DNA from 4 places in the Gottfriedia sp. NPDC056225 genome. Region 1 is predicted to be linked to each of the others. Evidence: riboswitches for the same ligand, from Rfam matches in the RefSeq annotation. Region 1 holds a riboswitch; each other region holds the start of a gene.
What was found. Region 1 has a riboswitch for cobalamin ahead of ACFCYN_RS07155 (acyl-CoA thioesterase). Riboswitches for the same ligand answer to the same signal wherever they lie in the genome.
Positions count from the first base shown of each region.

Region 1 (5,780 bases):
TGCTGAATACTCTGATTTTTATGATTTAACAACAGTTGAAAATAATCTGTTAAAAGGTGATGAACTAGTTTACTATAAATTGCCAAATTCATTTTTAGAAAAACATAACCTTTCAATAATTGACACTCCTGGAATTGATGGAGACACAATAAATACAAAAGCACTATTACAATCTGTTAAATTAGCAGATCGACTTGTATTTGTACTAAATGCTACTGCACCTTATACAGAGAATGAACGTTCATTACTAATTACTATTCAAAAAGAATTACCAACACTTCCGATTCACTTTATTTTAAATAAAATGGATTCGATTTATAGTAAAGAAGAGATTGAACGAGTTCGTAATGAAATACAAGCAAAAATTACGGTAGACTTCCCTGGTGCTAAAGTATTACCATACTCATCTATTTATAGTAATCAAGATCAGTTTAAAGACTTAGAACTATTTATTGAGAAGAATGTACTATCAACTGAGGCTAATTCAAAGCAAACTGAGAAATTACTTTTAGCAATTCGAAAACTAATCAATTTCCTACTTGAAAAACGAGTTGAAAAAGAAGACGAGTTACGTGCAAATGTAGAATGGAATGAAGTTCTTGATGAAAAGTTAAACGGTTTATTACATTCTTTAAAAGATAAAGAAATGGAACATTTAAATACAATTAAAAACTCATATCGTGAACTAAAAGACGAATTAAAATATGATCTAAAATTAAGTGTTCCTGGCCTGTTAAAGGAATGTAAAGAATTAATTAAAGAAGATAGTGATTTCAGTACTATTCTTGAAACTGTAAATGAAGAGATGAATCATCGAATTGGTGAGTATGTCAGAGCGACTACTTTACCAAAATTAAATGAAGCACTTCAAAATTGGATTAAAGAATCTGGTGTATTACTAGAAGGTACTCAAAGCTATTTAGCAGAAATGAGTAATTCTTTAAATGAGTATATTGGAAATGAATATTTAAGCCTTGAGTGTGACTTTAAAGTATTAGATGACTGGCGTCGTGATGCTGATCGAATGACTAGTATGACTCAATTAGATGAGATGAATATATTATTAAACGCATCACCATCTCAATTTATTTTAAAGAGCTCAGGAATCTTATTAGGTTTATTACCTCAAAATAAATCGAAGCTTGTTGCTCAATACCAAAAATATGTTGATAATGTAAACTACGATGATGTTACATCTGATCTATCAACTAAGTTTTTCCTACAATTTGAAATGTTTGAAAAGACTTTACCAAGAGATTTAGCTATGTTCTTAAATGCTCCATTTGAGCAAATTCATGAGCTAGTTGATGAAATAAGATTAGCAATTTCTAACTATAACCGTACTTTAGATGACATGAAATCAAATCCAAGTATTTACTTTGATCCGATTACATTCTTCACAGTGCGTTTAAGACAATTAGAGTTTTTAACATTACGTAAATAAAAAAAGAGTGTGCCAAAAAGGCACACTCTTTTTTTCAAGTTATTAAATCAATAATAATGACAATTATTCTTCCGCAACTTCTTCATATGGAATATGTACAACAATTGTTTGATAGCCCTCTTTAATTTTCACATAGCCACCCCAAGGGATTTGAAGGATTAAAAAGGCTCCTTTTGAATCAATTGAAAAATGAGCAATTTTTTCATGTTCTTCATCAAGTACAAGAACTTCTCTCTCATTTCCTACAGTTCGAATACCAGCGTGGCAATGAATTTGTATTTTCCAATTACCTAGTCTACTTAATAAGAAATGACTCATATAATAGATCTCCTTCTATAAGTTGTTTTTTAAACTAACTATGAAAATGATTAGTAAAATAGATACTTATATTGAGAAAGGGTAAACGGTTTATTCTATCTAACTAAATTCTATTCTTAAGAATGCTATCTTAAAACTATTTAGGTATGTTTTATGCTTGATATTTTTTAATGGCTTTACGCGTTATAAAATAACCAACTGCAATGATCGCAAACCAAATAATAATCATAAGAGAATTACCAATCAAGAAAACTGTCGTATTTTTAAATCCACTCACGATTGCATCAACATTTTGTTTAAATGTTACACCGATCCGGTCTCCAATCGTTATTGGAGGAGTTGTATCTGTAATCGATGAAACTTCATTAATAAAAAGATTGATTGTACTGTAGTTTACAGCTGAATCATAAGTTTTTAAAGTTGTTGTTAAACTTTCAATTTCGTATCTAACATCAGTTAATTGCTTTTCAATTTCTAAAATGTCTTTTAAAGAGCCAGCTTTTTTTAATAAATTCAATAAACGGTCTTCTTGAATTTTTAATGATTTCATACGCGTTTCTGTGTCAAAGTATTGATTGGATATATCATCAGTTGAAATCGTTTTTGAAATTACATTTCCAATCTTATTTAAATTATATAGGAATTCATTTAAATTTGTTGATGGAACCCTTATTGTATAATTTGCAGTTCTAGATGGTGATTGCTCAGAGTCGTTACTAGAGTACTTTTCCATTATGGATGTTCCACTAATATGATTCGATTCGATATAGCCGCTCGAACTACTAACTGATTTTTCAAGAGCTGAAATGGTTTTATCAAATTTCTTGGTTTCGAGCTGTAATTCAGCTGTTTTTACTAATTTGCGATTACTAGCTACAAGCTGTTCGGATGGTTGCTTTTTTTGATCTTTGACCGAAGCCTCAGTGTTATTTACAAAGTCCTTCTGATCTTGTTTTAAGGATTTTGATGAAATACTACTTAATTCTTCTTTTGAGTCAGGATTTGAACATGCAGAAACGAATAAACATACAAGTAGTATTAAAAATAAGTTTTTTAAAAAACGACGATAAATTAACATGATATTAATCACCTCATATGTAGGTCGAATTTAATGGTTGGAAAGATCGTGAAGAGTTTGGTTAATTGTTTAATTTTTGTTTGTATTCCTTTCCTTTATTTCCTAATCTTTCATCAAACATTCTATTGCAATAGTAATTATTTTTTAGTTGCAGATTTTTATATTTGTTAAAAATTTCTAATTTAACCTACTATACCATAAAAAAAGTTAGGGAAAATGTGGTATTTAAACCATTTTTAGTATATTTTTTTGTATGAAAAGCACATCCGTATCTATGGTTAGTTACTTTTTGTTTTAAGTAAAAGTTATTAAGATGTAATAAATGAATATTATGATTTTTGGAAAAGAAATAAATATTTTGACTATTTTTGTATTTTATGACAAAATAATGAAAACTAAATAGTAGGGAATAGGTGTAAATGAAATTCTTATTAATTCATTTACTTAAAAGGGAAGATTGGTGAAATTCCAACGCGGTCCCGCCACTGTAATAGATGAAAATTCTAAAGTCAGGAGACCTGCCTATTCTAACGACGCTGTTTGACCTACGAGAGATAGGGAGGTGCCTTTTTGAAAGAAAGCTTAATTTAAAGTATTGTCATTATTTTATGTTTTCCAACGATCTTAAGGCATTTTTATCTTTTTAGAGATGAAAATGCTTTTTATTTTTTTAGGAGAATTTATGAAACTTCCAATTTTACATGCAAAAAACGATGGAAATTAAACAAGTAAGATAGCAAAGTTGAAAGAATTGATGAAATAGGGTCAAGTCTGAATTTGAAATAAAGACTCGCCATGAGACTGAATAAAGATGAATTGTAAATTTGATAAAATCAGTGAAAAAAATTAGAGAAATACATAATTCAATTAATTAAAAGTAGGGAGAAACCGATGAACAGTAGATACGTTAAAGAATCCAGAGTATTTGATAGTAGTAGAATATTTCCAACTGATTTAAATAACCATGGTACATTATTCGGTGGGAAAATGCTTGCAGCAATGGACTTAATTGCTTCTATTTCAGCAACAAAGCATTCGAGAATGGAATGTGTAACCGCGTCGATGGATTCAGTCGAGTTTCTATGTCCAGTTCGTGAAAGTGACTGCATTTATTATGAATCATTCGTCATCTTAACAGGCTCAAGCTCAATGGAAGTATTTGTTCGAGCAACTGCAGAAGATTTGCTTTCAGGAGAAAAAAGAGTAGCAGCAACATGTTTTGTAACTTTTGTTGCACTAAAAGATGGAAAACCTCATAAAGTAGTAGAGGCAATACCAGAAACTGAAGAAGAAATTAAATTGCAACAATTAGCATTTAAGCGTTTAGAAAGTCGCCAATTAAGAAAAAAATTAAGTAAGGAATTGGCATTAATTTGGAAAGAATAAAAGTAATGATTGAAATCATACTAAAAGTAAGCTAAGATTAAATTAATATTTTTAAGGAGGCATCAAATTTAGACACTATGTACAATATCCGATAACTTTTAAAGCTAAAGAATTATATAGCAAAAAAGTACTCTGCCTGAAAACAGAGAAATTGGATAAGTATGTCTATTTTTTGAGCCCATAATGAATATTAAGTAAATCCATTCAATTAAAAAAATGGTTTATTTAATAATAACTAAACTTTGTATATACTTTTTCGAATGTACTAGGCTGATTAAATTACATCCAATTTACACACAGGCAGATACTGCTTGTGTGTTTTTATTTTCTCTGGGCTAAAAACAGAGGGATATTTTTAAATTGGATGGAGTGAAGTATATGTTTATTATAAAAGCATCGAACATTGAAATAGAGTTAAACGGAATGACAATTTTTAAAAATGGAAATCTAGAACTAAAAGAAGGCGAACGAGTTGCTTTAATTGGTGAAAATGGAGTTGGGAAATCAACATTTATCAATGCAATTTTAGGAAATATTCCGCTTAATAAAGGGTTATTGCAAATTCAATATTCAAAAGAAGATATAGGTTGGCTTTTAACAGATGAAGAAGACCAGGAATTACTTACAGCAAGGGAAGTAATCGAATCATTTGATCAGGAACGTTATTTAATAAAGAAGAATTTAGAAAAGCTATCACTTGATCTATCTAATGAAAAAAATCTTGATAAATATAATGAGTATTTAAGTAAGTATTTAGAATTAGATGGATACGACTTTGAAAATAATATAGATCAAGTATTAAAGAAATTTCAATTACCGCAAGAATTATGGAATATCCCGTTCAGTCATTTAAGTGGTGGACAAAAAACAAAAGTTAAATTAGCAAAAGTGATGATGAAACAACCAAAGCTATTAATTTTGGATGAACCAACAAATCATCTAGATACAGAGTCGATTCAATGGTTAACTGAGTGGTTAAAAAACTTTAAAGGCAGTGTGCTTTTTATATCACATGAACGACAATTCATTGATGATGTTGCGACTGTTACGGTTGAATTAACACATGCTGGCACATTTAAGTATAATGGTGGCTATTCAGCGTATAAAATACAAAAAGAACATGAGCGAAAAACCCAGCAAGCTCAATATGAAAAACAAGAAGCGGAAAAGAAAAAGTTAATCGAAACGATTAATCAATATAAACAATGGTTTACAAGCTCGCATAATGCAGCGAGTGAACGTGATCCTTTTGCAAAGAAACAAGCTGCAAAAAACGCATTAAGATTTAAATCAAAGGAAAAGGATTTAGAACGATTAGAAAAAAGAAAAGTAGAAAAACCGAAAGAAGTTAAGACAATCGCAGCTAGCTTTGAAAATGAAACGTTCACTGCAAAGCAAATGATTAACTTTGAAAAAGTAGATTTCTCATACGCTGACAAATCATTATTTAGCCAAGTTGACTTTCTGTTAGGTCGAGAAGATCGATTAGCTGTAATAGGTAAAAATGGTTCTGGAAAATCTACATTTTTAAAATTATTAACGGGATTATTGATT
Region 1 is NZ_JBHJTJ010000007.1:33,114-38,893, reverse strand. Features, by position in the region: gene ACFCYN_RS07170 (dynamin family protein) at 1-1,444, shown strand, start outside; gene ACFCYN_RS07165 (hypothetical protein) at 1,508-1,762, opposite strand; gene ACFCYN_RS07160 (DUF4349 domain-containing protein) at 1,914-2,840, opposite strand; cobalamin riboswitch at 3,235-3,380, shown strand; gene ACFCYN_RS07155 (acyl-CoA thioesterase) at 3,732-4,226, shown strand; gene abc-f (ribosomal protection-like ABC-F family protein) at 4,605-5,780, shown strand, end outside.

Region 2 (5,780 bases), on a different contig from region 1:
CGCTTTTTAAAAATGCTTAATGATGATTATTTTGAAGAAGAAACCTCGTCACTCGTTTTAACAAAGGAATTACTAGATTTATTTGAATTAGTTGTTGTAAGTGAGAAAAAGCAATTTATTGAATTAAATTTTGATCAAGGTAATTGGCAAGTTTTAATGTCGCCACTTTATAATCAGACAAATATAAGAGGCGTTGTAGCTGTAATCCGAGATGTGACAGAACAAAGGCGTTTGGAGAAGATGAGAAAGGATTTTATAGCTCATGTCTCTCATGAGTTACGTACTCCTATTTCTTTACTACAGGGCTATAGCGAAGCGATTGTAGATGGTGTAGCAGAATCTAAAGAAGAAATGCAAGAGTTGTCACAAATTATTTATGATGAGTCACTTCGAATGGGTAGATTAGTAAATGATTTGTTAGATTTAGCAAGAATGGAAAATGGTTTTACTGAATTGAATCGAGATCATGTCCCATTGATTCAATTTGTAGATCGAATTTTACGTAAGTTCAAAGGGCTAGCAAAAGAAAAAAATATTAAGCTATTTGGTGAAATCGATAATGTTCCACATGTAGATGTATATATCGATGAAGATCGTATGGAGCAAGTTTTTACTAATTTAATTGATAATGCTATTAGACATACAAATGAAAATGGCAGAATAATTGTATCTGTAAGTCAAAATGAAACATCGACAATATTTAGATTCATTGATTCGGGTGCAGGGATTTCAAGTGAAGATTTACCATTTGTGTTTGAACGTTTTTATAAGGCCGATAAAGCTCGTACTAGAGGTAGGAGCGGTACTGGTTTAGGGTTAGCAATTGTTAAAAATATTGTCAATGCGCATGGTGGATCAATCAAGGTTTCAAGTGAGATTGGACATGGAACGACATTTAAAGTGAAAATCCCTCATGATTTACGAATGAACGAAAAAGATGTAGAGTAATCTTGTTTCATATAAAACATTTTTCCTGAGATTTTAGTTTCTAAACTTCAAGTTAAATAAAGTTATGTTTGGACTATTCTTACCTGAGGAAAATAATTGAAATATAGTATTTTACACAACAAATTCTAAATAAAATAATTGAATTCTTACTCGATATATCTTACGATTGAATTAATGAAATATTGATGAGTTTAGTGCAAATATTGCTTAAAAGGGAATCTGGTTACAATCCAGAACTGTCCCCGCAACTGTAATGTGGACGAAACGGCTATCCACTGTTCGAAAAGAATGGGAAGGACGGAGTAGGTTGAAGCAAAGTCAGTAGACCTGCTAAAGTCATCCTTGTTCAATTCTTCGGGGAGTAAGAGTTTGAAGCAGCAGTTGCAAGACTTCTTGTATATGTATGTTGTTTCAGCCCCGTTCATAATGAATGGGGTTTTTTTATGCTTTCCAAAATTTTAGGAGGATTCAAATGAAGAAGTTTTTAGCTAGTTTTATCATGATTATATTGTGTTTAGGTTTATTTGGTTGTACTAATGATACGACACAAAAAAAATCGAATGTAGGTACAAATGAACAAGCTACTTTTCCAATGACGGTTAAAGATGCTACGAAAAAAGAAGTTACGTTAAAAGAAGCGCCTAAAAGAATCGTTTCACTAATTCCAAGTAACACAGAAATCCTTTACTCTATTGGAGAAGGGAAAGAGGTCGTTGGAGTAACAGATTTTGATAATTATCCAAAGGAAGTAAAAAACATTGATAAAGTTGGCGGAAACAATGCTGACATGACTTACAATGTTGAAAAAATTATTTCACTAAAGCCTGATTTAGTATTAGCTCATGAATCAAGTTTAGGAATTTCTGCTGATGGCTTAGAGCAATTAAAACAAGCAGGAATCAATGTGTTTGTCGTTAAAAACGCTGCAACTATTAATGATGTCTATGATACAATTTTACAAGTTGGAGAAATCACCGGTAAAACTAAGCAATCTAAAAAAGTAGTAAGTGGAATGAAAACAAAATTAGATGAAATTAGCAAAAAAACAGCTAAAGCAAGTACAAATCCAAAGGTTTGGCTTGAAATTTCAGGTCCACCAGAAATATATACAGCAGGCAAAGGCACTTTTCTAGATGAAATGATTTCGATTATTCATGCTAAAAATATAGCTGAAAATCAAAAAGGTTGGGTACAGTACAGTGAGGAATCAGCAATAAAAGCAAACCCAGACGTTATTTTAACGACTTATGGTGATTTTACTCCAAACCTAGAAAAAACGATTATAGCTAGAAAGAACTGGCAAACAGTAAGCGCAATCAAAAATAAACGAGTATATGATATTAATGCAGATACAACATCTAGACCAGGTCCAAGACTTGCAGAGGGAGTCGAAGCAATTGCAAAGGCGGTTTACCCAGAGCTTTTTAAATAATACATATTTAATCTTTATCTTTCCAATTATTTTATTAATTTTTCTATTTATTTTAGGGGTTTCGATTGGTTCTACATCGATTCCCTTTTCTTCTATCATTTCTAGCTTTTCGGATGCTATATTTAAAACTAATTATGTTCCAGCAGATATTCAAACAATTGTTATGAATATCCGTGTGCCAAGGGTTTTGTTAGCTGGATTAGTAGGAGCGTGTCTTTCATTAGCTGGAGTCGCGTTTCAAGGTATACTTAAAAATCCATTAGCCGATCCATTTACATTAGGTGTTTCTTCGGGCGCATCTGTAGGAGCAGTGTTTGTTTTATTTTTTCAAATAAGTTTACCAATTGTTACTTACTTTACTTTACCGGTAGTTAGCATTTTATTTGGGTTTGGTACACTATTAATCCTATTATTATTTGTAAGAAAATTAGATCGCTCTTTAAATGTCGAAACAATCATATTAGGTGGAATCATAATCAGTTCATTTTGTTCGGCATTGTTATCATTATTTATTACATTTTCGAATAATGAATTACGTGCAGTTATTGGCTGGTTAATGGGGAATATTGGAAGTAGAGGTATTCAGTATTCTTTAAGTTTACTACCATTTTTAATTGTTTCATTTTTGATTTTATTTAGTCAAAATAGACATCTAGATGCGATGACATTTGGTAGCACAAATGCAAAGAATATTGGTATCGATGTGAAAAAATCTACTTATTTAATTTTGCTAACAGGAAGTATTTTATCTGGTGCAGCTGTAGCGGTATCTGGAACAATTGGGTTTGTAGGGTTAGTTGTTCCGCATTTTACTAGACAGCTTGTCGGTCCACTACATAAAAAATTACTGCCATTATCAATGATAAATGGAGCCATATTTTTAATAGGTTCCGATATTTTATCGAGAGTAGTACTCGCGCCTCGAGAATTACCAATTGGAGTAATTACTTCCTTAATAGGTGCTCCTATGTTTGCGTTTATATTACTATCACTGAAAAGAAATAGAGGAAAAGTATGATTAAAAGTCAAAATATCTCATATTCATATGATGGAATTCATACAGATTTGGATGGACTCACCTATTCGATCAATCAAGGAGAATGGCTAGGAATTATTGGACCTAACGGAAGTGGGAAGTCTACATTTTTAAATATTCTATGTGGACTTTTTAAACCTTCTAAAGGAAATGTTAAGTTAGATGGAGAATTAGTTTCTAGTATGTCTAATAAACAAATAGCTAAAAAGATTGCTGTGTTGTCTCAACAAAATTCCTATACATTTTCATATGAGGTAAAAGAAACCGTGAAATTAGGGCGACTAGCCCACTCTTCTTCTTTTTTTCCTAGTTGGACAGATCATGACGAAACAGCCGTTAGAAGCGCAATGTCAATGACAGGTACTAAGAAGATGGAGAAGAGCTTAATCAATGAAATTAGCGGTGGTGAAAGGCAAAGAGTATTTCTTGCCCAATGCTTTGCACAAGATACCCCATACATTTTTTTAGATGAACCAAGTAACCATTTAGACTTGATGCATACAATTAAAATTTTGGACATGTTAAAGGAATTACAAAAAAATGAGAATAAAACGGTTGTAACCGTCTTCCATGATTTAAATTTAGCAAGTCTTTATTGTGATCGACTATTAGGTTTAAAAGACGGTAAGATTTATATTGAGGGAAAAACAAACTCAGTTTTAACTGAAGACATATTAAAAGGCTTATATGATACTTCTTTTCAAATTTTAGATAACCCTGAAACAAATAAAAAAGTCATTATATATAAGAGTAATGTAATTTAACTTAAATTTATATTGAAAAAAGGAGAGGTTTTTCATGAAAATTTATACAAAAACTGGGGATAAAGGTCAAACGAGTTTAGTAGGTAAACGAGTTGATAAAGATGATTTAAGAGTTGAGTCTTACGGTACAATTGATGAAGTAAATACAATCGTTGGGTACGCAATGACTTATTTAGATCATGAAGATACAAGAGATTTATACAATGCACTACAAAAAATACAACATGAATTATTTGATTGCGGTGGAGACTTAGCAGTCGTTAAGGATAGTATACCTTTTAAAACGACTGAGAAAATGGTTGAAGAACTAGAAACTTTAATCGATGAGTATATGGAAGCAACACCACCATTACAACGATTTATTTTACCTGGTGGATCAAAACCTGCTGCGATCATCCATCAAGCAAGAGCAGTTACTAGACGTGCAGAACGAACAGTCGTTACATTGATGAAACAAGAAAACATACACTTACCAGTATTTTTGTATTTGAATCGACTATCTGACTACTTCTTTGCGCTAGCTAGGTTAATAAATACACGTTTAACGATTAAGGATGTAGAATACGAACGTGGAGCAATTGTATTTCGAACAGATAAAAAATAAATAAAAAGGTAGCGATTGTTTAGTAGAATTTTTCAAAACAATCGCTACTTTTTTGTATAAATCGTTTATTTCAATCATAGAATGATTCAGTGTATCTTTTAGCATTTTAATTTGTCTAGTAATCCGAGTTTCTTATACATATAGAAGAGTTAAAGGATCTGAATGAAAGTTCATGTTAAATGTCAAAAAAAGAGGATCAGGCTATCATAACACAAAATTTTCTTTATAAAGTTAAAAAAACTTTCTTAGTAATCGTCTACTAATGCACAGGGCTGGTCAGAAAACCAAATTTCATGGGTAGGAGGAAAATGATACAATGTTTGATTTTCTTAGAAGATGTTTTTTGATAGTTGTGTTTGTATTAACGATTGGTCTATTGTTTATTGGAGGAAATCGAGAGAAATTAAAGGAAGTAGTTTTAGATAAAAACTTTCACGAATTAAAAATGGTTTCAAATCCTTAAAGTTTAATAAGTTATTGATTGTTTTTAGAACTTCAAATATAAATGTAATTTGCTATTAAATCTGGTAAAGTACATTTATAATGTGAAGTTCTATTTTTGATGTTAAGGAGAAAGAAATGTCTAACATATGGGATCCAGCAATTGTAATGAATGAAGGGTTAGTGAAAGAAATAGTAAAAGAGCAATTCCCTAGAATTACTATAAAAGAAATTAAAAAAATAGGAGAAGGATTTGATAATACTGTTTTTAGCTTAAACAATGAAATCTTACTTAGATTTCCACGCAGAAAAATTGCAGTAACGATCTTAAACGTAGAAAAAAATCTACTCCCGGTAATACATAATCGATTTGAAATGAATACAACCGTGCCAGTACTTGATGGTAAGCCTTCAAAACTATTTCCTTGGCCATATTTAGGTTATAACTATATTTTGGGAAAGCCTCCAACTCGATTGAATAGAAAAGAAAGAATAGCAATGATCGAACCACTCGCAATCTTCTTAAAACAGTTACACTCAATTAATTTAAATGAA
Region 2 is NZ_JBHJTJ010000023.1:4,869-10,648, reverse strand. Features, by position in the region: gene ACFCYN_RS15225 (ATP-binding protein) at 1-948, shown strand, start outside; cobalamin riboswitch at 1,124-1,297, shown strand; gene ACFCYN_RS15220 (ABC transporter substrate-binding protein) at 1,421-2,380, shown strand; gene ACFCYN_RS15215 (FecCD family ABC transporter permease) at 2,346-3,398, shown strand; gene ACFCYN_RS15210 (ABC transporter ATP-binding protein) at 3,395-4,180, shown strand; gene ACFCYN_RS15205 (cob(I)yrinic acid a,c-diamide adenosyltransferase) at 4,215-4,784, shown strand; gene ACFCYN_RS15200 (hypothetical protein) at 5,101-5,247, shown strand; gene ACFCYN_RS15195 (phosphotransferase) at 5,364-5,780, shown strand, end outside.
Region 2: another riboswitch for cobalamin. It lies ahead of ACFCYN_RS15220 (ABC transporter substrate-binding protein); the one in region 1 lies ahead of ACFCYN_RS07155 (acyl-CoA thioesterase).

Region 3 (5,780 bases), on a different contig from region 1:
CTGAAAAAATGATTTCCATTCATTTCTATTCCCCTCTCTTTCCAGTAACAACTAGGAAAATTTCCTCAAGTGTTGGCTGTTTTTCCACGTATTCTACTTTTTTAGGCGGAAGAATTGCTTTTAATTCATCCATCGTACCTTCTACAAGAATTTTTCCTTCATGTAAAATGGCGATTCGGTCAGCTAGTTGTTCGGCTTCTTCCAAATATTGTGTAGTGAGAAACACAGTAATTCCCGCTTTTGCCATATCACGAATCACATCCCACAAAGCTAATCGTGCTTCCGGGTCAAGTCCAACAGAAGGCTCATCAAGAAAAACAAGTTCCGGTGAGCCAAGTACTGTCATGGCTAAATCCAATCGTCTTTTCATACCGCCAGAATAAGTAGCAAGAGCTCGATCACCAGCTTCAATTAAATCAAAACGGAGTAGACTTTCCTCCACAGCTTTTTTTCGATCAGGCAAGTGGCGGAGTTTTGCTACTAAGTCGAGATTTTCACGCCCTGTCAAAATGTCATCTACTGCTACGTTTTGTCCGGTTAGACTGATTTTCTTACGAACTTGCCCTGGATTTGTTTGAATATTCAAACTACAAACTTCAATTTCCCCCTTATCCGCTTGTATTAATGTAGTTAAGATTTTAATAATAGTCGTTTTACCAGCACCATTGGAGCCCAGTAAAGCGAAAACACTGCCTCTTTTCACCTCAAAATCTACACCTTTTAGCACCTCTATATTTTTATAGGATTTTTTCAATCCTTTCACTGAAATTGCAGTATTACTCATAATCATTTCCCTCCCATATATAAAGCTGAAGGCGCGCGCTCTAAGCGTAAGTTGCGCCTGCAGCTGGATTTATCTATACAGACATACAAATATCACTTATGAAATACTTATTTGATAAATGTAACTGATGATTTTATTTTTTCTTACCCAATCGATCTAGAATGCTTTTGTTCAAATTATTACGTAATTTATCATCCCATCTTTTCGCTTGATCAGTAAGTTCATTAGCGAATGCTGTAACGTCTTCACCTGTCACTTCTAATACGTCTTTGCTATCTGCTGCACCTGCTTCAAACAAATCAATAAGATCATACTGAATTCTCAACATATCCATGCCACTTCCAGAAGCAAAACTCCACATATAGTTGCAGATTTTTTTATAGGCTTCTTGGTAATCGACTGGCAATGCTTCTACTCGCGCCATCATTTCTTTGTATTCTTTTTTGTCATCAAGTATCTTTTTGAAAAAATTCACCATTTTTTTAGCCCCCTACTTTTATTTTTTATTCGTCCATATCTTTACTTGCTGTTCGACTCTACTCTCAATATCTTTTTCCAACTCTACTTTACCTCCGAAAAAGCCTGACGATTCTCCACCTAGTTTAGAGAGAGCCATCAATTCGTCGGCAAATGCTGCTACGTCTTCACCGGTTACATCTAGCACATGCTTTCCTTCTGCTGAACTAGCCTCAAACAGTTCATACAAATTAATGATTTCTTCACCAAATCCATAACCGAAATTCCACATGTACTTTTGAATCTTTTTGAACACAAATGCGTAATCTTTCGGTAGAGAATTTACCTTTTTCATAAATGCTTTATATTCTTTTTTGCTTTCTATATCACCAATGATTAACTCAATAAATTTTTTCATACTATCGTTCCCCCTTTAGTATATTGATTTTTGATGAAACAAAATTCCATCTTTTCCAAAATTGTTGTAATTCCTCACGCCCTGCTTCGTTTAATGAATAAAACTTACGAGGCGGTCCCATTTCAGACCGTTTTTTCTCGATATTTACCATCTCTTTCTTTTCCAACCGAATCAAAATGGTGTAGACTGTTCCTTCGACAACTTCAGTGAATCCTAAGTCATTAAGAAGACGAGTAATTTCGTAGCCGTAAGTATCACCGCGACTGATGATTTCAAGTACACAACCTTCCAATGAACCTTTAAGCATTTCTGTTAAATTTTCCATAGCGTACACCTCCTTTTTACTTTTGTGAAATAATTTTTAGGTCTATTAACTTAAACAGCAATTAGCTGAGCACAAAACACACTTTCTACTAATTAGTGATACAGATATTCAGTAATACTTAGTACCGGACAATAGAAAAACTAAATAGCCTATAGATCAATGCTTTTACTGTTCATTTTTATATGAACTCTTTTTCAGCTATCTAGTGCGACTGATACTCCGTATTACTTAGTAATAGTATATAGTATTACTAAGTAGAAGAAATGTGAACCTTTTTTTAAAAAAAATTTAACTATTTAGTATTACTGGTATTCAGTATTGCTAAGTACAGGTACATTGTATCACCGAGTAGTAGGATTGTAAAGTTGATCAAAAAAATTTTTAGTTAAGAACTAGATCAAAATAAAATTACTTAGACCACTGAATCTAACCGTGTTCTGGATTGATTCTAATGTATTATCTATATATACAAAATATACATTCCCTCTTTTTTAAACTTTTCTGTAGCGAACATTTTTTATTTTATTTTGACAGACTATGTTTATCATGCTATCATGACAATTAATTCAAAACATTATAAATTATTAAACTCTTATTGAGAGTGGCGGAGGGACTGGCCCGATGATGCCCGGCAACCATTCAACGTTTTTTGTTGAAAAGGTGCTAATTCCTGCAAAGCAAATTGCTTTGGAAAATAAGAGAGGATTCCATAAATTTTGTAGCCCTCTCACTTATAAAGTAGCGAGGGCTTTTGTCGTTTTGAAGGTTTGTTAGAAATGATCATCTTCAATTTTCTTAATAATAATTTCATAAAAATGCAAAAGGTGCTGTTAAGAATTATTTACACAGCTTAAAAGGGAAGTCGGTTAGAATCCGACACGGTCCCGCCACTGTATTGGGGAGCAACTTATCATTCAACCACTGTTTCATTCTCTGAAATGGGAAGGGATAAGAAGCGTTTGATCCTAAGTCAGGAGACCTGCCTATTGTATGCGCTTGTACCTACGGATGTATAGGGGGGAGTGAGGAATACGTGATTTGGGATCAGCAATATCTCAACTCTAGTTAGTTATGCGTATGAGTCTCTCTTTTCTATTTGAAAAGGGAGACTTTTTTGTTGGGAAGAAAATACAAAAGCAAACATATAAGGAGTGTATTAGAATGGTAAACAGTGTAAAAAGTTCAAATATAGGTTATCCAAGAATTGGTGAAAAGCGTGAATGGAAAAAAGCACTTGAACAATTTTGGGCAGGTAAACTAGAAAAAGAAGATTTTTTAAAGCAAATTGAAGCGATTCGTTTGCAGCATCTTCAAAAGCAAAAAAATCAAGGTATCGATTTAATTCCAGTAGGAGATTTTAGCTTATATGACCATGTTCTCGACACAACTGTTATGTTCGGTCTCGTACCTAAGCGCTTTGAATATGCAGGAGGAAAAGTATCACTTGAAACTTATTTTGAAATAGCACGCGGTTCAAAAAGTGCAGTTGCATCTGAAATGACAAAATGGTTTAACACAAACTATCACTATATTGTTCCAGAATTGGGAGAAGTAGCACCTACTCTTGTCGATAACCGTCCACTACAATTTTATAAAGAGGCTAAACAAAAGCTTGGTATTGAAGGGAAACCAGTTATCTTGGGGCCAGTAACATTTGTAAAACTGTCTAAAGGATATAAAGAAACTGAGTTTAAAAAGATTGTAAATCAATTTGTACCACTTTATGCCGATCTATTACGAGAATTACAAACAGAAGGTGTTGAGTGGGTTCAAATAGATGAACCAATCTTATCTACATCTATTTCAAAAGAAGAAGTTGCATTATTTAACGATATATATGAAGCATTGCATGAAGCAGCACCTAATGTGAATGTGATTCTTCAAACTTATTTTGAGAGCGTTGATTTCTACGAAGAAGTAGTTTCACTCCCTGTTCAAGGAATTGGTCTTGATTTTATTTATGATAACGGTCGTAACCTTGCTGCCATTAAAAAATATGGTTTCCCAAAAGATAAAGTACTTGCTGCTGGTGTGATTGACGGACGTAACATATGGCGTGCAAATCTTGAGCATAAATATGCCCTTCTTGAAGAAATCACTGAGTTCGTTTCAAAGGATCAGCTTATTATCCAACCTTCATCAAGCTTATTACATTCTCCTGTAACAGCGAATAATGAAAGTACAATTGATGATGTGCTAAAGGTTGCGCTATCTTTTGCTGATGAAAAACTAAATGAAATTTTTGTATTAGCAAAAGGTTTACAAGATGGGAAAACTTCGATTCAAGCAGAAATTGAAGCAAGTACAAATGCAATTCAAGCATTAAATAAATCATCCGTTCGAAACAATAAACATGTTCAGAAAGCCATTCAAAACTTGCATACGTATAGTGTGGAGCGTGAAGAATCCTATAAAGTTCGTCAAGCCATTCAAGAAAAGTCTTTCCAATTACCGCTTCTACCAACTACAACAATTGGAAGTTTCCCTCAAACACAAGAAGTAAGAGGTCAGCGTTCAAAATGGCGTAAAGGTGAATTAACGAATGCGCAATATGAAGAGTTTATTTATGCAGAAATCAAAAGATGGATTGCGATTCAAGAAGAACTTGGCTTAGATGTGTTTGTACATGGTGAATTTGAACGAACTGATATGGTTGAATATTTTGGAGAAAAATTAGCTGGTTTCCAATTCACAAAATTTGGTTGGGTACAGTCATACGGCTCTCGTTGCGTAAAACCCCCACTTATTTATGGAGATGTATCTTATCTAGAACCAATGACAGTTAAAGAATCCGTGTATGCCCAATCATTAACAACTAAGCCTGTTAAAGGCATGTTAACAGGTCCAATAACAATTTTAAACTGGTCATTTGTACGAGATGATATTTCACGTTACGATGTTGCAAATCAAATTGCACTTGCACTTAGAACAGAAGTTGAAACGCTCGAGAAAAACGGAATTCGTATGATTCAAGTCGATGAACCAGCAATTCGTGAAGGGCTACCATTAAAACGCGAAAACTGGGAAAGCTATCTGAATGTTGCTGTTTATGCATTTAAACTCGCAACAGCATCTGTACAAAACGATACACAAATTCATACTCATATGTGCTACTCAAACTTTGAAGATATTATCGATGCAATTAATGCGCTCGATGCTGACGTTATTTCGATTGAAACATCAAGAAGTCACGGTGAGTTAATTTTTGCTTTTGAAGAAAATACATACGAGAAAGGGATTGGCCTTGGCGTATATGATATTCATAGTCCTCGTGTCCCAAAGGTTGAAGAACTCACAAGAAATATTGATCGTGCCCTTCAAGTAATCAATCCGAAGCTGTTCTGGATTAATCCTGATTGCGGTTTGAAAACGCGAGGTACTGATGAAACGATTGCTGCATTAAAGGTGATGGTTGAAGCAGCTGAGCAAGCGAGAGAAAAGTTGTTGGTGAAAGAGTAATTAGATCATATATTAAGCGTTCAACGGATTTTTTAAGAGCTATAATTTATAAATAAAATAAGAAAACCACTGAAATGTTTTCAGTGGTTTTCTACTATTATAAGTGCATTTTCTCTCGCTGCATCGTAAATTTCTTTTCAACCTTTTTACCAACAAACCATAATAAAAATATAGCTACCAAAACTAGAATTGACTCAAGAGGTTCTTTGAAGAAATCATCTAAATCCTGGCCAACAAAACTAATGAGCAACAATGCAACAAGTTTCCCCATTGCGAATCCAAATATATAGATACGAGGTCTGATTTTAGACATCGATGCAAAAATATTCGTTATGAAA
Region 3 is NZ_JBHJTJ010000019.1:20,060-25,839, forward strand. Features, by position in the region: gene ACFCYN_RS13750 (ABC transporter permease) at 1-23, opposite strand, end outside; gene ACFCYN_RS13755 (ABC transporter ATP-binding protein) at 26-784, opposite strand; gene ACFCYN_RS13760 (DUF1048 domain-containing protein) at 918-1,262, opposite strand; gene ACFCYN_RS13765 (DUF1048 domain-containing protein) at 1,281-1,658, opposite strand; gene ACFCYN_RS13770 (PadR family transcriptional regulator) at 1,660-1,983, opposite strand; SAM riboswitch class I at 2,573-2,684, shown strand; cobalamin riboswitch at 2,789-2,984, shown strand; gene metE (5-methyltetrahydropteroyltriglutamate--homocysteine S-methyltransferase) at 3,145-5,442, shown strand; gene ACFCYN_RS13780 (TVP38/TMEM64 family protein) at 5,540-5,780, opposite strand, start outside.
Region 3: another riboswitch for cobalamin. It lies ahead of metE (5-methyltetrahydropteroyltriglutamate--homocysteine S-methyltransferase); the one in region 1 lies ahead of ACFCYN_RS07155 (acyl-CoA thioesterase).

Region 4 (5,780 bases), on a different contig from region 1:
GGAAGGGGCTGATGTTTATGCGGAGAAATAAAAATATGGCTCTCATTGCAATATTGTGGATATGCATGGTGATTTTTATTATTGTAAACGCGGTTCGTCATATTCGAATATATATGGTTTATAATTCAGGCTTAATGCCATTTATTGTTTGTGGAATGTTTCTTTTTGCCATTATTATTCTTTATGTGAGTGGATCGAAACAGCGGAGATAGAAGAGTAAAAGAACCCATAATATTTAGGGTTCTTTTTTATTGATAGCTCTGTTAAAGCAGTTTGTAGAATTTCTTGTGCAACTAAATTGAAGATTAGTTGAATAAGGAGTTTTAAAATATAACGAAACGAATTCCAAAATATGGTAAAGTTAATTGGTCAGTAATGAATTTTTAGGAGTTTTCTAATTGAAAAATAAGGATTTTGGTGTCTAGAAAGCAGGTAATTTTTTTGAATATAAAAGCTATTAAACTATCAATTTGTACAATGCTAATTTTCGTTTCGATGTTCTTAATGACTGCATGTGTTGGGGCAGGAAAGATCGATGTAAAAGCACAAAAATATATTAAAGACAAATACGGTTTCGAAGTAGATGTTTTGGAAAAACCAAACATAAACGAAGGGAACATGGGTGATACCAATTTTAAAGTTAGAAAGAAAACGGGAAATAAGCTCACTTTTAACATTTACATTAAGGGGATGTTTTTTACAAAAATTATTGGAGATGACTATGACATCCAATTTAAAACATTTGAAATGAAAAAGGCTTTTGAACAATCGAATTCAGCAATTCTTAATCGAGCCAAAGTAAAGTCAATCGAATTTAAAAGTGAAAATGATATGGAATCGTTTGATTATGTTGATAATGGAAATGTTATACAACATTTAAAAGTAAATGTTGTGAGTGCAAATGTTAAAAATTTATTTGATACTGAAAAAATGAATTCAATTTATGAAGTGCTTAAAAAATTTCAAGAGTTTAGCGATGTTTACAAGCCATTAGATGTGAAAGAAATTAGTATGAGCTATACAAATGATGTAAATAAAAGAATAACTTTTGATATAGACAATGTACATTCTATTTATTCGATGTCTGATTTTAAGCGTGAAAGCTCAACACCTTATGAACCGCCGAATATAACAAATTTTGCTCAATACTCTTACTATGTTGAAGAATCGGCACTTTTTAAGGATTTTGAAGGTGGGTTAAGAAGTCTTGGTTATGACTATTTGAATACAAAACAAATGCCAGTCTTCAATCAGAATCTTGATTTAGCTTTAGAGTCTGATGATTATAAAATTTTTGACATTCAACTAAAAGGTGATATAGACGATGTAGATAAGGTCTATCAGTTACTCCAATTTTTAACGAGTGCCAAACTTGACGTTTATAATGTTACAATTTTTTCTTTAGATAATAAATATCCAGAGGACTATATGAATTCAATTTCCTTTCATATTCCAGATGGGGTATCGAAAGAAATCGTAAAACAAGCTTTTAAAGAAAGAGAAGAATATATCAAGGAATTAGATTGAAAATTAACTTTCTAAGTAATTTAACGAAACCTCCAAAAATCATTAGAATAACTTAAACATTACAAAGTTAGCGATATTAATATAAGAGTTCCTAAGGGTGTCTAATTGGACAACCTCTTTTTTTATTCAAAATATACATTTTAATTTAACAGAAAAAATAGAGAACAATTTAGAAAAATTAAAAATTAATTTGTACAGTGTTAAACCATTTGTTAAAATGAAGACAGTATATGGTTGCAGTTTGCATTAATAGGGAATTTGGTGAAAAACCAAAACAGCTCACATCTACTGTAAGAAGCTACGAAACATTCAAGTGCGATTGCACGTTAATCACTGGGAAACTGGGAAGATGAATGGAGTAGGCTTGAAGCTTTAAGTCAGGAGACCTGCCATTTGCATGTTACAAGTCTTTCGGTGAGGGAAGTTTTGTTATCAGAAAAATTCTGTTCTTATGCGAAAGCCGTATAAGAGCGCTGTGACGCGCATTTTTAGTATGCTGTTGGAACAGTTTAATTTTTGGATAACTATAAGTCCTGCCAAATAAGGCAGGGCTTTTTTTTTGCACATTAAGAATGTATAGATTGGCAGCGGAGAGGAAAAGTCGACGTGGTTGCCAATTTTAATTTCTATATATAAGTGCAACTTAAGCCTCTATCTTCGCCTAAAGACTCGCCATATTTGGCGAGTTTTCTTTATTGGCAATGAAGAATTTTTGTCACTAAAAGACACCGGAAAATCAAGCAAAATAAGGGAGGAAGAATTTGAGTTTATTAGAAAGATAGATTTTTAGAAATGAAAGAAAGGACGCGTTTAAATGAAAAGAATATTAGGATTATTATTAGCAGTTTTATTAGTTTTTTCAATTACAATTCCAACGAAATCTGTATCGGTTCATGCAGATAGTCCAATTGGCTATGTGACGATGTCAGTTGAGGCAAATACTTTAGGTGCGGGATTAATTCGTCAACCAGTTAAAGTTCCTTTTTATGAAGGGGAAAGTTATGCAAAGGTTCTTGACCGATTTTTAAGCGGGACAAGTAATTATGATAGTTACGGATCGTTTAATTCAGGATTCTATTTGTCAAAGGTTAAACTTGAAAATGGAAATATTTCTGTAAATGTTCCGACAGTCATAAAAGATGCAATGAATTTAAGTAATGAAGAAATTATTGCTAACGGAGCTCAAAAAACGGGCTATTTAGGGGAATTTGACTACTATAATATGTCCGGTTGGATGTATGCAGTGAATAATGAGTTTCCAAATGTTGGAGCATCTGATAAATTCCCGAAAGATGGGGATGTTTGTAGATGGCAATTTACACTTTATGGATACGGCTCAGATTTAGGACAAGATAATTCAAGTTTTGGTGGGGATAAAGCACTTTATACACCAGCAAATAAAGATTCTTTATTAAAAAAAGTAGCTGAAGTAAATTCAGCACCTAACAAAGATGCGTTATTAGCGAAGGCATCTATTCGAACTGCATATGATCAAGCAAATACAACACTTAGTAATTTAACGGTTGATCAATCTACTGTTAATACTGCACTGACTACTTTAAATGATGCTTTAAACAATGTTGATATAAGCACGCAATTAAATGATTCACTAGGCTATATATTGACTAAAGTTCCTAATCCAAGTTTTGGTACGGGTTCAGGTGAATGGTCAGTATTGTCATTAGCAAGAGGTAACTATAATGTACCTGATCAATATTTTGTTAATTACTACAATCGTATTGTCGATACAGTGAAGTCAGCAAACGGCGTTTTATCTACATCAAAGAATACGGAATATGCGAGATTAATATTAGCTCTTAGTGCATTAGGAAAAGATTCTACTGATGTAGGTGGATACAACTTACTAACTCCACTTGCAGATTATGATAAAACAGTTAGTCAAGGGATTAACGGGGGCATTTTTGCCTTAATAGCATTCGATTCAAATAATTATCAAATACCAACTATTGCAGATTCTACTAAACAAGCAACAAGGGAAAAATACGTTAATTATATATTAAGTAAAGAAGTTAAGAAGGGTACTGATCAAGCAGGAGGGTTTGCTTTATTTGGTACAACGCCTGATCCTGACATTACATCAATGGCATTACAGGCATTAGCTCCATATCAATCTATGCCAGAGGTAAATGCAGCAATTAATCGAGCAGTAAAAGCGATCTCTACTATTCAAAAAGCAGATGGTGGATTTACTGCATTTGGTTCAACTTCTAGCGAAAGTATTTCACAAGTTATCGTAGCTTTAACAGCAGTAGGTGTAAATCCAGCAACAGACAGTCGATTTGTAAAAGTAGATGGAAATTTGGTGACTGCACTACTTAAATTCTATGTTAATGGCGGAGGGTTCAAGCATGTTCTAACGGGGAATGTAGATGGAATGGCTACAGATCAAGCGACATATGCCCTTGTATCGTATGACAGGTTTCTTAAGGGAGAAAATAGTCTATATAACATGACGGATGCCCCGGTAACCTTAGTTACAAATCAAATTAATGCATTACCTACAAAAATTACAATTTCAAATGAATCAGAGATTGCTAAAGCAAGAACAGCTTATGAAGGTTTAACAGCAGCGCAACAAGGATTACTACCATCAGCGGTATTAGTAAAATTAGTTGCAGCAGAATCAGAAATTACTAGTTTAAAAGAAGAAGCAGTACTAGTTGATTCAGTAATTAATAAAATCAATGAATTACCAGCATCAATTACTTTATCAGATGAAACAGCAGTAGTGTCAGCTCGTGAAGCATATGATGGGTTAACACAAGCTCAAAAAGAAAAAGTATCAGAAACTGTATTAAATAAATTAGTTTCGGCGGAAGCAGAAATTAGTAGTTTAAAAGACGCAGCTTCATTAATAGACTCAGTTATAGTCAAAATAAACGCCCTACCGACAACTATTTCTTTAGAAGATGAAGCAGCGGTAGTGTCAGCTCGTGAAGCATATGATGGGTTAACGCAAGCTCAAAAAGAAAAAGTGACGGAAACTGTCTTAGAAAAATTAGTTGCAGCAGAATCAGAAATTAAAAGTTTAAAAGACGCAGCTTCATTAATAGATTCAGTTGTTAACAAAATAAATGCTTTACCGACAACTATTACGCTATCGGATGAAGCGGCAATTGCATCAGCTCGTGAGGCTTACAATGGGCTAACTCTAGTTCAAAAAGGAAAAGTGTCTACAACTGTATTAAATAAATTAGTAGCAGCAGAAAATAAAATAATCGTCTTAAAAGATCAAGTAAAAGCAGATGCAGTTAAAAATAAAATCAATGGATTACCTTCACAAATCAAGTTAGCTAATGAATCTGCAGTAATTGCAGCTAGAGAAGACTATAACGCTTTAACAACTGCCCAAAAGAACTTAGTTACATCTACTGTACTTAATAAGCTTGTATTAGCTGAAAAAACAATTGTGAATTTAAAAAATGCCGCAAAAGCTACGAAAGATAAAATTGCTGCATTACCAACTACATCACAAGTTAGATTAACTAGTGAATCGGCAATTAAGTCAGCACGAGCAGCTTATAATTCTTTAGATTCAAGTCAAAAATCGCTAGTAGGCAGTATTACTAGACTTACTTCAGCTGAGTCTAGGCTAGCAGTAATAAAAGCAGATAAAACATTGCCAACTATAAAAGGAATTTCAAATAATGCCTATTATAGAACGAAAAAAACAATTCAAATCAGTGATAATATTGGGCTGTTAAATGTAAAACTTACGTTTAATGGTAAGTCATACACTTATTATTCAGGAAAAGTTTTTGCAGCATCTGGTAAGTACAATATTATTGCAACTGATTTAAAAGGGAACAAACGAAGCATCGTCTTCTATATTGATAACAAAGCACCTCTTAAACCAGCAGTAAAAAGTATAAAGAGCTCTACGACAAAAGTTACTGGTAAAGCAGAGTCAAATAGTACGGTTTATATTTATCGTGGCTCAAAAAGAATTGGTTCCGCAAAAGTTTCATCGAGTGGAACTTACACAGTTAAAATATCAAAACAGAAAAAAAGAACAAAACTAACGGTATATGTAGTAGATCGAGCGGGGAATAAGGGCGCAAAAACTACAGTAACTGTTAAATAATACTGATAATAATCTAGCTGTATGTAATATTGAAACGATCACTAGTTTAATAGAGGTCGTTTCAGTTTTTTTAAAGTCGAAGGACATGATAATCCCATTTATTTTTACGGTTATTGGTTTTTAGAAAAGAAGAGAGGATATGGTATAA
Region 4 is NZ_JBHJTJ010000024.1:30,486-36,265, reverse strand. Features, by position in the region: gene ACFCYN_RS15765 (hypothetical protein) at 442-1,527, shown strand; cobalamin riboswitch at 1,742-1,935, shown strand; gene ACFCYN_RS15760 (Ig-like domain-containing protein) at 2,342-5,632, shown strand.
Region 4: another riboswitch for cobalamin. It lies ahead of ACFCYN_RS15760 (Ig-like domain-containing protein); the one in region 1 lies ahead of ACFCYN_RS07155 (acyl-CoA thioesterase).